Sediminitomix flava: one gene and its partner. The protein of the gene in region 1 binds, or shares a complex with, the protein of each later gene. Links are inferred from orthologs where the notes say so. Each region holds a gene or a part of one and is shown on either strand. Other genes may lie near its edges.

Region 1 (6,654 bases):
TTTACGTCAGTAACGGAAATGGGAAATAGAGAATTTAATCGAAAGACACCTTTATTAAACTATAAAGTAATTGCAAGTCTGATGGGAGTACTACTCATTTTGAATGGTATTTTCATGCTGATTTCATTACTTATTTCTTGGTACTATAAAACAGAGCACTGGGATGCACTGCTTATATCAGGATTAATCGCCGTTTCTTGCGGTAGCCTTGCATTTTACTTAGGCAAAGGGCATGAACTAAGAAAGCAAGACAAAAGCAGCAAGAAAGAAGAACTTAAAAAGAAAGATGGATTCATGATTGTAACCCTTGGTTGGGTTTTAATGTCTTTCTTCGGATGCCTTCCATATGTCATCAGTGGTGAAATTCCATCACTCACAGATGCTTTCTTTGAAACAATTTCAGGCTACTCAACAACTGGAGCATCCATTCTTACAGACATAGAAGCTGTAGACAAAGGAATCCTATTCTGGAGAAGTTTGACACAGTGGATCGGGGGTATGGGAATCATTGTACTTACAGTTGCTATCTTACCAATTTTGGGAATTGGAGGTATGCAGCTTTTTGTAGCTGAAGCACCTGGTATCTCTCCTGACAAATTACAGCCTAGAATCAAAGAAACAGCCAAAAGACTTTGGTGGGTATATTTAGGTTTAACCATGGTAGAAATGGTTCTTCTCATGTTTGGAGGAATGGACCTTTACGATGCTTTAAACCATGCATTAACTACTATGGCGACTGGCGGATTCTCGACTAAGAACACAAGTGCTGCAGATATGAGTCCTTACATTCAATATGTAATGATTGTGTTTATGTTCTTGGCCGGTATGAACTTCACACTCAACTATTTTCTTTTCAAGAGAAAGTTTCGTGAAATATGGGAGAATGAAGAGTTTAAAGCATACTTAGCTCTTGTTATTTTCTCAACCGTGATTGTAGCAGGAGTTGTTTACTCGACATCATTTAACTCTAACGAAAAGATTTTCAGAGACTCTTTATTCCAAATTGTATCTATTATTACAACAACAGGATATGTTTCTGCAAACTATATGGAATGGCCTTCTTTAGCCATAATGTGGGTATTTATCCTCATGTTTATTGGTGCGATGGCTGGTTCTACTGCTGGTGGAGTAAAATTGGTAAGACATATTTTACTATTCAAAAACACAACTTTGGAGTTAAAAAGACAACTTCACCCTTCAGCGATCATTCCTGTAAGATTTAATAATAATGCAGTAACTGAAAATATCATTTACAATGTATTAGCCTTTATCGTAGCTTATATCTTTGTATTTGGCATTGGCGTACTTATTTTATCAGGATTAGGTTTAGACTTTAATACGAGTTTAGGAGCTGTAGCTACAAGCTTAGGAAATATTGGGCCAGGTATTGGTTCTGTAGGACCTGTAGATAACTTTGCACACCTTCCTGCTGCATCTAAATGGATATTATCATTCTTGATGCTCTTAGGTCGATTAGAGCTATTTACAGTCTTGATTATATTTACTCCTAGCTTCTGGCGAAAGTATTAATCATTTAAATATAACGAATGAAAAAATCCTGTACCGATTAGCTCGATACAGGATTTTTTATTGCTTATTCAAAATCTATTAAAACTTGATTCTTTTCAACATTATCACCTTCGGATAATAGTATTTTTGTGACTGTGACATCAGAAGAAGCTTTGATCACATTCTCCATCTTCATCGCCTCAAGAATCAATAGCTTCTCTCCTTTCTTAACTTCTTGCCCTTCTTCTACGGCTATTTCTAATATTAAGCCAGGCATTGGAGCTTTTAGATTTTTCACCCTCTTAGATTGAGTTGAATTTAAGCCCATTTTTTTCAGAAGCTGATCCATCTCTGTTGTGATATTCAAGGTATATTCTCTATTATTTACAAGAAGAGTTACAGAGTTCTCATTCCAGTCTGTCTTGACTACATCGACATGATAGCCTTTATTTTTATAGAGAATATGGTAAGAGTTTTCTTTAATTTTCTGAACGTCCCAATCTAAAATTTCAGAATTAATAAGGGTTTGTCCATTTTGTGAATCAACTTCAAAAGTGTTATTATTTTGAGTTGTAATAGTTAGCATATGTTGAATGTTTATGTATTGGTTTCGAGTTGACCTCAACATGAAATACCGTCTTCAAAGATTTAGCAATCTCATGAATATGTACTTCTCGTTCAAGTTGGGAAACCGCAAGCTTTCGCCCATTATCTCCCATTTTCATCAACTCATCTATTGGTTTGTCTTGTAATGTACAAAGATTTTTTTGAAACTCTTCGATACTTTCAGGACAGGAAACCAATCCACATTCATATTTTTTTATCATTTCAGCACCTTCCCCTGCTCCATTAAACAAGATAGGTAAACCAACAGCTAAACTCTCATACATTTTAGCAGGAACAGTTCCATACACATGCGCTCTTTGACAAATGAGAGCTGCATCAAAAGATTGAAGTAGTTGAGGAATTTCTGAAAATGAAACAGTCGGGTGTAAAAATATCCCCGAATCAGGGTTTGCATCTATGTAATTCTTTATAGCCTTAGCTTCAAAGCCATCGCCATAAATATGTAATTCACAATTGAAACTTTTGAAATCCGTTCTTTGACATAGATTAAATAAGCCGTGGGCTACTCCCAAAACCCCAGTATAGACTAACTTTAATGGTTCACCATTACTTCTAGAATAAGATAATTTCTTTTCAAACTTTGAGGTATCTACACCAGTACGGCATAAGGTACTAGGAAGTGAAGTTGCGGCTAATATATGGTCTCGAATTTCTTCAGACTGAGCAAATAGTTTATCGCTGCTTCTGTAAAAAAATCGCTCAAACTTACTCAGAAGAGAATATGTCAAACTCTTCTTGGACAACAAGCCTAAATCGGCAATTGCTGAAGGCCAAAGATCAGAAACATTCAAATAAACCTTTGCCCCTAAGAGTTTAGCAAAGATTAAAGCTGTAAAAGGTTGAAGTAAAGGAGGTGTCTGAATAAGAAAAACCTCAGGTTTACGCTTTAGCAAATGCGGAAATGATCCTAAAAAACTTAAGCCCAAGGAAATCATTCCGAAGAGTCGGGCAATTTTACTTGCATTTTGACCTGTAGAAAACCAATGTCGTCTTACTTTAATACCATTCACCTCTTCTTCTACAATCCATTTTCCTCTGTATTCTTTCTGGATACGATTTGTAGGGTAAAAAGGGTGTGCAGTCATGATTTCGACATCATGTCCATCCTTTTTGAGTGCCCATGCAATATCTTGGAAAAAAAAAGGTGCAGCCCCAAAATCTGGGGGATAACTATGTATAACGATATTAACTTTAGCCAACTTCTCTTTGGTTTTATTCTTCTCAACACAAGCTGATCTTTAACGATCAACCTCTCCCATCACGACATCAAAAGATCCCATAATTGCAATTAAGTCAGCTAGTGGAACCCCTTTAGCTATTTCTGGTAAAATAGATAAATTCACATAACTACAAGCTCTAGCTTTTACTCTCAAAGGCTGATCAGACTTTCCAGAACTTCTGAAATAAAAGCCCAATTCACCTTTAGGGTTTTCAGCCCTAGCGTAGTAATCCATTTTTACTGGTCTAATCTTTTTAGGAACTAAAGCTTGAGGATCAAAATCTTTATCTCGTTTATGCTTCTTAGTTAGAACGTCTAAACATTGAGAAATAATATGTAGAGACTCGTAACATTCTTGAAGTCTTACATCTGTTCTATCCCAACAGTCTCCAACTTGTCCCATCTTACCTTCTCCTACTGGAATATTGAATTCCAATTCTGGATAAACTGAATATGCATCTACTTTTCTAAGATCATATTTCAAACCAGAACCTCTTAACATTGGACCAGAAAGACCATAATTTATGGCAAGATCTCTTGAAATTACGCCAATATTAGCCGTTCTCTCAATAAAGATCTTATTCTCCATCAGCAGTTCCTTGAACTCATCCAATTTTGGTTTCAGATATTGCACAAATTCACCGCACTTTTCTTCAAAACCAACAGGAAGGTCATAATATAAACCACCAATCCAGATATAATTATATAGCATTCGAGCGCCCGTAATCCATTCCAATAACCTTAGAATATGCTCACGGTCTCTCATCACCCATAAAAATGGCGTTGTAGCTCCAATATCGATACCAAAGGTACCTATAGCTAGAAAATGAGAGGCTATACGATTCAATTCGGCTACCAATACTCTGATATACTCCACTCTAGGAGGTATCTTATCATCAATACCCAACATCTTTTCAACTCCCATTGCATATGCGTGCTCTGAATTCATTGCAGCAGCATAGTCCATACGGTCTACGAAAGGAATGACTTTAGGAAATCCCACAGACTCTGCATGTTTTTCAAAACAGCGGTGTAAGTATCCCAAATGAGGAACAACTTCTTTGATATACTCTCCATCAGAAAGTACTTCCAAACGAAGAACCCCATGCGTAGACGGGTGATGCGGCCCAATATTAAGCAGCATTTCACCATCCTTTAAGTCACTCTCTTTGTAAAATGTAGGAGCAGAATTCGTTAGATGATTTTGGTCGTATTGGTATTGAATAGTTTTGCTCATGCTATAAATATTATTCTACAAAGATATAAAATGATTTTTTTATTACATTCTTGGCAATAGATACTAATTGAATTTAGAGTGATTTGTTTACGAATTCTAAAGCTTTTCGTCTGATAGCGGCTTTTTATACCTCAAATCATTTTTTGAAAGTTACTACTTTTTAAGTACTTTAGATTTATTAACACTTAAATTAATCCTAATTGGAACTTTATAAAATAAGTCACTTTAGGCACTATCTTATCTCATAACTTATACTCATACTCTTGACTTCTGATTTCTTTACAAATACTTTTTCATACCTGTCCACAGGAATTATGATTGCGATTTTGTCGTACTATTTTTTTAAACTATTTAATTGGGTTAACTTGAAAAAGCCCAATCATCAGAGTCTACATGTCTTTGTCATACTATCTTATTGTATTCTAATGAGTGGTTTAGTACAAGCATGTAAGAGTTCATTGGAAATCCCTAAAATTGAAACCGCTGTTTTCCTCGGGAATAAAGCCAATACATATTCTAAAAACCCTCATGTTTCCTATAATATGACGCAAAAAGGGAACAAATACCGAATTGCCTACAAGTTTGCTGATCACAATGAACAAATTCAGACATTTAATACTCAATTAAATATTAATTCGGTTCAGAAAGCAATCAATGATTTTGGACTTCCTAAACAGTTATTCAGACCTCAGTATGTTACCGCGGGATTTCAGTCAACAGATAATGAAATAAAAGGCTTAACCGCTTGGGAATATTCTGCAAAAAATAAGGTTCGTCCAAATATTAATAAGTTAGTAAAAGCGTACAGAGACTTTGCCAAGCCTATTGCAGCCTTTACAGCTAAGACTTTAGGAACAAATGCCACAAAAAGAGAAATAGTAGATTTTGTCTTAAAATTCTGCCAAGATATTCCTTTCGGAGTCCCTCCTAGTTATAATCAAAATTTGCATATTGGAGGATTACTAACTCCTCCTCACTTATTGGTTAATGGATACGGAGATTGTGACTCGAAAGTAGTTCTTTTCACTTCTATATTATCTTTTTTTGATGAAATAAATACTGTACTTCTCTACATGCCAAATCATCTTGGCGTTGCCATAAAACTTCCCGTCATTGAAAATGATGAGTTTATTAAAATTGGAGATGAAGAATTTGTGATAGCAGAACCTACAGGCCCCATCAGGCTACCTTTGGGTAAAAAAGGGAAAGAACATGGTCCGATTAAGGAAATCGTATCAATTTCAATTGGTAAAGAGCTACAAAGAAAAACTTCTGTAGAACACTCAGAGCATTTCATTCACACAGGAAGCATTACTTTTTGGACAGATATTAAAGATGAGGGAGAAATAGAGGTTTTTCTAAACAATACTCAAATAGGGAAGCTTGATATTTCTTTTGATCAAAAGCCTGAATGCAGAAATATCAACGCTTTAGTAGTAGACAAAGAAATTGGATATTATCAACTCGAAGCTAAAAGCAAAAAAGGCTCTATTTGGTCAGGTACAATCACTGTAAAATCTAATACCTGTAAGTTAGTTAGAATCGGTCATTAGTTACTGTATCTTTTCTTTTTCAAGAATATCACGGACAATAGCCAAATGATGATTTGTATGAATTTCTATAAATCGTTTGGCTTGATCTCTATTCAGAAGATTAAAAACAGGATGCTCAAAATAAGAATTGGGAGGTAATTCATCTATTTTTTCTACAAAGACTTTCGCTGAATCAAACTGCGTGAACAAATCTTCCTTATTTATCTCACTCGGAGGCAAAACAGCTTGAGGAGATTTTGCCTTCCCTCTTGGGATTTTCCCTGTCATAAAAACAAAACTACGCATCAAATTGAAATTAGACTTATAGTTTTCTGGATGAGAAAGCTCTAATGCTCTATAAATCTTATTGACAACTTTCAATGTGTGATCTAGATGCCACGCTACATTAACCTCAGAAACTTCCGTATTAATAGTATCCATTAAAGGGATGTATTCATAGATTTCTCCTAATTGCTTTTCTAAATAATTTTCTGACATCTGATTTGAGTTTGAGCAAGAAGACAAGATTA
Region 2 (3,205 bases), on another replicon or contig:
TTTTCAAATAAATCAGATGTCTTGAGGTCTTAGTTTGAGTGAAGTCAAGGATGAGTTCGATATCGGAAATACACAATTCCTTGTTTCGGAACAGCAAATGCATAATGCGGATGCGGGATTCTTCGCTAAATGCCTTCATGATTTGCGTTCCCAACGAAAGATTAAAGTGCTTCAGTTTCATTAGTGAATATATTCGTTTATACAAATGTATAAAAAAATATGTGAAACACTACTTTGTATTTTATTGAAGTAAGAGATATAAATTGTATTAAAAGGCGGCTTTTCAGATATTTGTCAATATTTTGTGGAGAAAAGCCAATTTTTATGTTGGTGAAATTCAAAATAGAGCATTAAGAACTAAATTCTAGCGCATTTCAAAATAGATTAGCAGTGGAAAGAGTGATCAAAATAGGAACAAGAGGAAGTAAATTGGCATTGTGGCAAGCCGATTATGTAGCAGATTTATTGCAACAGAAAGGACTACAGTCAGAGATTGTCATTATTGAGACGAAGGGAGATAAAATCCTTGATCGCTCGCTATCCAAAATTGGAAGTAAAGGAGTTTTTACCGAAGAATTGGAAGACCAATTGCGCACAGGTGGAATTGATATTGCGGTGCATTCGGCTAAAGACATGCAAGCTACGCTTCCTGAAGGTTTCAAGATCATTGCTTTTACAGAAAGAGAGCTTGTAAATGATGTCATTGTCAGCTTAAAAGATGGAATTGACTTGAACAACGGTAAAGAAGTTGTTTTGGGTACGTCATCAGTTAGACGAGTAGCAATGCTAAAACACTACTATCCTCATGTAAAGGTGGTAGATATGCGAGGTAATTTGCAGACTCGTATGCGTAAATTGGAAGAAGGACAATGTGATGCTTTAGTACTTGCTTATGCAGGTGTGCATAGAATGCACTATGAAGAACATATTACTCAGCACTTGCCATTGGATCAGTTTACTCCAGCAGCAGGACAAGGTAGTGTGGCTATTGAAGTTTCTGAAAACCTTGATGAAGCAGTCATAAAAGAAATCAGAAATGCGGTTAATGATAAAGATACAGAATACCGTTTGTTAGCAGAGCGTTCTTTCTTACATACTTTACAAGGCGGTTGTAGTATTCCTGCATTTGCTTTAGCCAATTTGGAAGGTTCTGAAAATATCTCGATCACAGGTGGATTGGTAAGACTAGATGGTTCTGAGGTCATTAAGAAAACGTTGAATGGTTCAAAAGAAGACGCTGAAAGACTAGGAGACGAAGTGGCACAGTGGATTTTGGACAATGGCGGTAAAGAACTTTTAGCAGAGATCAAACAACAGAAGTAATTCTGAGTTATTTATACAGTTTGACTGTATTGTCTGTGTGTTAATTAAGAACTGACTACTATCAGCTAGGAAATGGGAAGAGCTAAACAACCTTTTCCCATTTTCTATATTTAAAATATACTTTCCTATGCAAGGACTTTTAGATCAGAAAATTGAGAATGGAGGATTTGTCATCACCAAAACAGAAGAGTTGCTCAACTGGGCGAGACTTTCGTCTATGTGGCCTTTAGGTTTTGGTTTGGCTTGTTGTGCAATCGAGATGATGGCAACATTCGCCTCTAATTATGACTTAGACCGTTTGGGTATTTTTCCCCGAAATTCTCCTCGTCAATCTGATGTCATGATCGTTGCAGGAACTGTGACTTTCAAAATGGCTGACCGTATTCGTAGACTTTACCAACAAATGGCAGAGCCTCGCTATGTAATTTCAATGGGAAGTTGTTCGAATTGTGGAGGTCCTTATTGGGAACATGGTTATCATGTTGTAAAAGGGGTTGACCGTATTGTTCCTGTAGATGTGTATGTTCCGGGTTGTCCTCCAAGACCAGAAGCACTTATCGGTGGTTTATTGAAACTTCAAGATAAGATCAGAAAAGAAACAATTGTTGCGCCTAAAGGTATTGAAGCATTGCTCTAATTGATTAGCTATGAACAAAGAAAAACAAGAACATATTATCTCTTTGCTAAAAGACCAGTTTGACGAATCCGTGATTACAGATGTAATTGAAGATCCGCTTCAAACTACTTTAGTTGTAGCTAAAGAGCAGTTGCTAAATGTCTGTACATTTTTACATACAGATAGAAGTTGTTTTTTTGATCAGTTGTCTTGTGTTACAGGAATTGACAATGGTCCGAAAGAGAACTCAATGGAAGTGATCTATAACTTCTACTCTATCCCTTATAATGTAAGCCTTGCTGTAAAAGTAATGCTTGACAGACCTGAAAAGGAACTTCCGTCGGTGCCTAGCTTATGTTCTATTTGGAAAGGAGCTAACTGGCTAGAACGTGAAGTATTTGACCTTAATGGGATCAATTTTGAAGGTCATCCAGATATGAGAAGAATTCTATTGCCAGAAGATTGGGAAGGACATCCATTGCGAAAAGACTACAATGTACAGGAATATTACCATGGCATAAAGGTAGAATATTAGTGAATATTGAAGGAGTTTTCATATGAAGACTTGCACATATAAAATATATTCCTTTCTTAGTAGCTAACGTGCAGTTTTGCACTTGATTATAGGAATCATTATTCAACCTGAAATATAAATTCATGGAAATTGAGGCAGACAGAATAGAACGAACGGCTTTTATTCTGAAAACGATTGCTCATCCTGTTCGTCTGAAAATCATTGAACTATTGAGAGATAGAGAAAGAATGACTGTGGGAGAGCTTTGTGAAGCTTTGAACTGCGAACAGTCATTGACTTCACATCATCTTTCGAATATGAAACTCAAAGGTATTTTGAGCTCGAAAAGAGAAGGAAAAAATATGTATTATTCGCTCAAAGAGAAAGATGTGACCAACATCTTGGACTGCTTGAAAAATTGCGGTTGCAATATGGGCTAATACGAATATTCTTTTGTGAAAGAAGGTAGAGAGACACTTTGTTACAACATAGTGTCTTTTTGTTTTTTAGAGTAAAAAAATAAGGCTTCCCAAAATTGAGAAGCCTTTTATATTTTTCAGTGAAAACCGATTACAGCATCAAAAGCTTGTCTTCCAATTTCTGAAGGATACGCTTTTTCGTTTTCAACTTATTGATGAAGTTGTTACGTTGCTGATACAATTGGTAATCTTGAGGATCATTTGAATTGAAGTTAGATCCATGACGAGAATTGAATTCGTACAATTCGCTTTCGTCTTGTTTGATTGAATCTC

The links. Proteins that work in one complex are often made in the same cells at the same time.
Region 2: the proteins of BC781_RS07960 (region 1) and nuoB are in contact, whole or in part, in a cryo-EM structure (PDB 6KHJ), measured with the Thermosynechococcus vestitus proteins. The link is inferred for Sediminitomix flava from one-to-one orthologs. Residues at the interface, in WP_011057128.1 of Thermosynechococcus vestitus: Pro17, His18, His19, Pro20, Ser21, Met22, Val25, Arg27, Met29, Thr31, Ile38, Asp39, Cys40, Glu41, Pro42, Val43, Ile44, Gly45, Tyr46, Leu47, His48, Arg49, Gly50, Met51, Lys53, Ile54, Asn57, Arg58, Pro65, Tyr66; in WP_011056552.1 of Thermosynechococcus vestitus: Leu46, Met47, Tyr48, Thr50, Ala51, Cys52, Phe54, Ile55, Glu56, Ala58, Ala59, Ile61, Gly62, Ser63, Arg64, Phe65, Asn76, Pro78, Thr89, Thr91, Lys93, Met94, Ala97, Leu101, Met123, Phe124, Ser126, Asp127, Ser128, Tyr129.

What each region holds. Positions count from the first base shown.
Region 1 is NZ_QGDO01000002.1:143,574-150,227, forward strand. Bases 2,484-5,405 are described here. They hold BC781_RS07960 (NADH-quinone oxidoreductase subunit D), read right to left. Parts: upstream 4,593-5,405; coding sequence 3,375-4,592; downstream 2,484-3,374. Other genes in these bases: BC781_RS07955 (glycosyltransferase family 4 protein), read right to left, coding at 2,484-3,335; BC781_RS07965 (hypothetical protein), read left to right, coding at 5,018-5,405. In the rest of the region: BC781_RS07945 (TrkH family potassium uptake protein), read left to right, coding at 19-1,530; BC781_RS07950 (acetyl-CoA carboxylase biotin carboxyl carrier protein subunit), read right to left, coding at 1,595-2,095; more of BC781_RS07955, read right to left, coding at 2,070-2,483; more of BC781_RS07965, read left to right, coding at 5,406-6,145; BC781_RS07970 (hypothetical protein), read right to left, coding at 6,146-6,622.
Region 2 is NZ_QGDO01000009.1:74,762-77,966, forward strand. What follows is about bases 517-3,205. They hold nuoB (NADH-quinone oxidoreductase subunit NuoB), read left to right. Parts: upstream 517-1,450; coding sequence 1,451-1,960; downstream 1,961-3,205. Other genes in these bases: hemC (hydroxymethylbilane synthase), read left to right, coding at 517-1,323; BC781_RS22960 (NADH-quinone oxidoreductase subunit C), read left to right, coding at 1,971-2,474; BC781_RS22965 (ArsR/SmtB family transcription factor), read left to right, coding at 2,597-2,893; BC781_RS22970 (DUF349 domain-containing protein), read right to left, coding at 3,024-3,205. Also shown: BC781_RS22945 (ArsR/SmtB family transcription factor), read right to left, coding at 1-181; more of hemC, read left to right, coding at 391-516. UniProt on the Escherichia coli protein: NDH-1 shuttles electrons from NADH, via FMN and iron-sulfur (Fe-S) centers, to quinones in the respiratory chain. The immediate electron acceptor for the enzyme in this species is ubiquinone.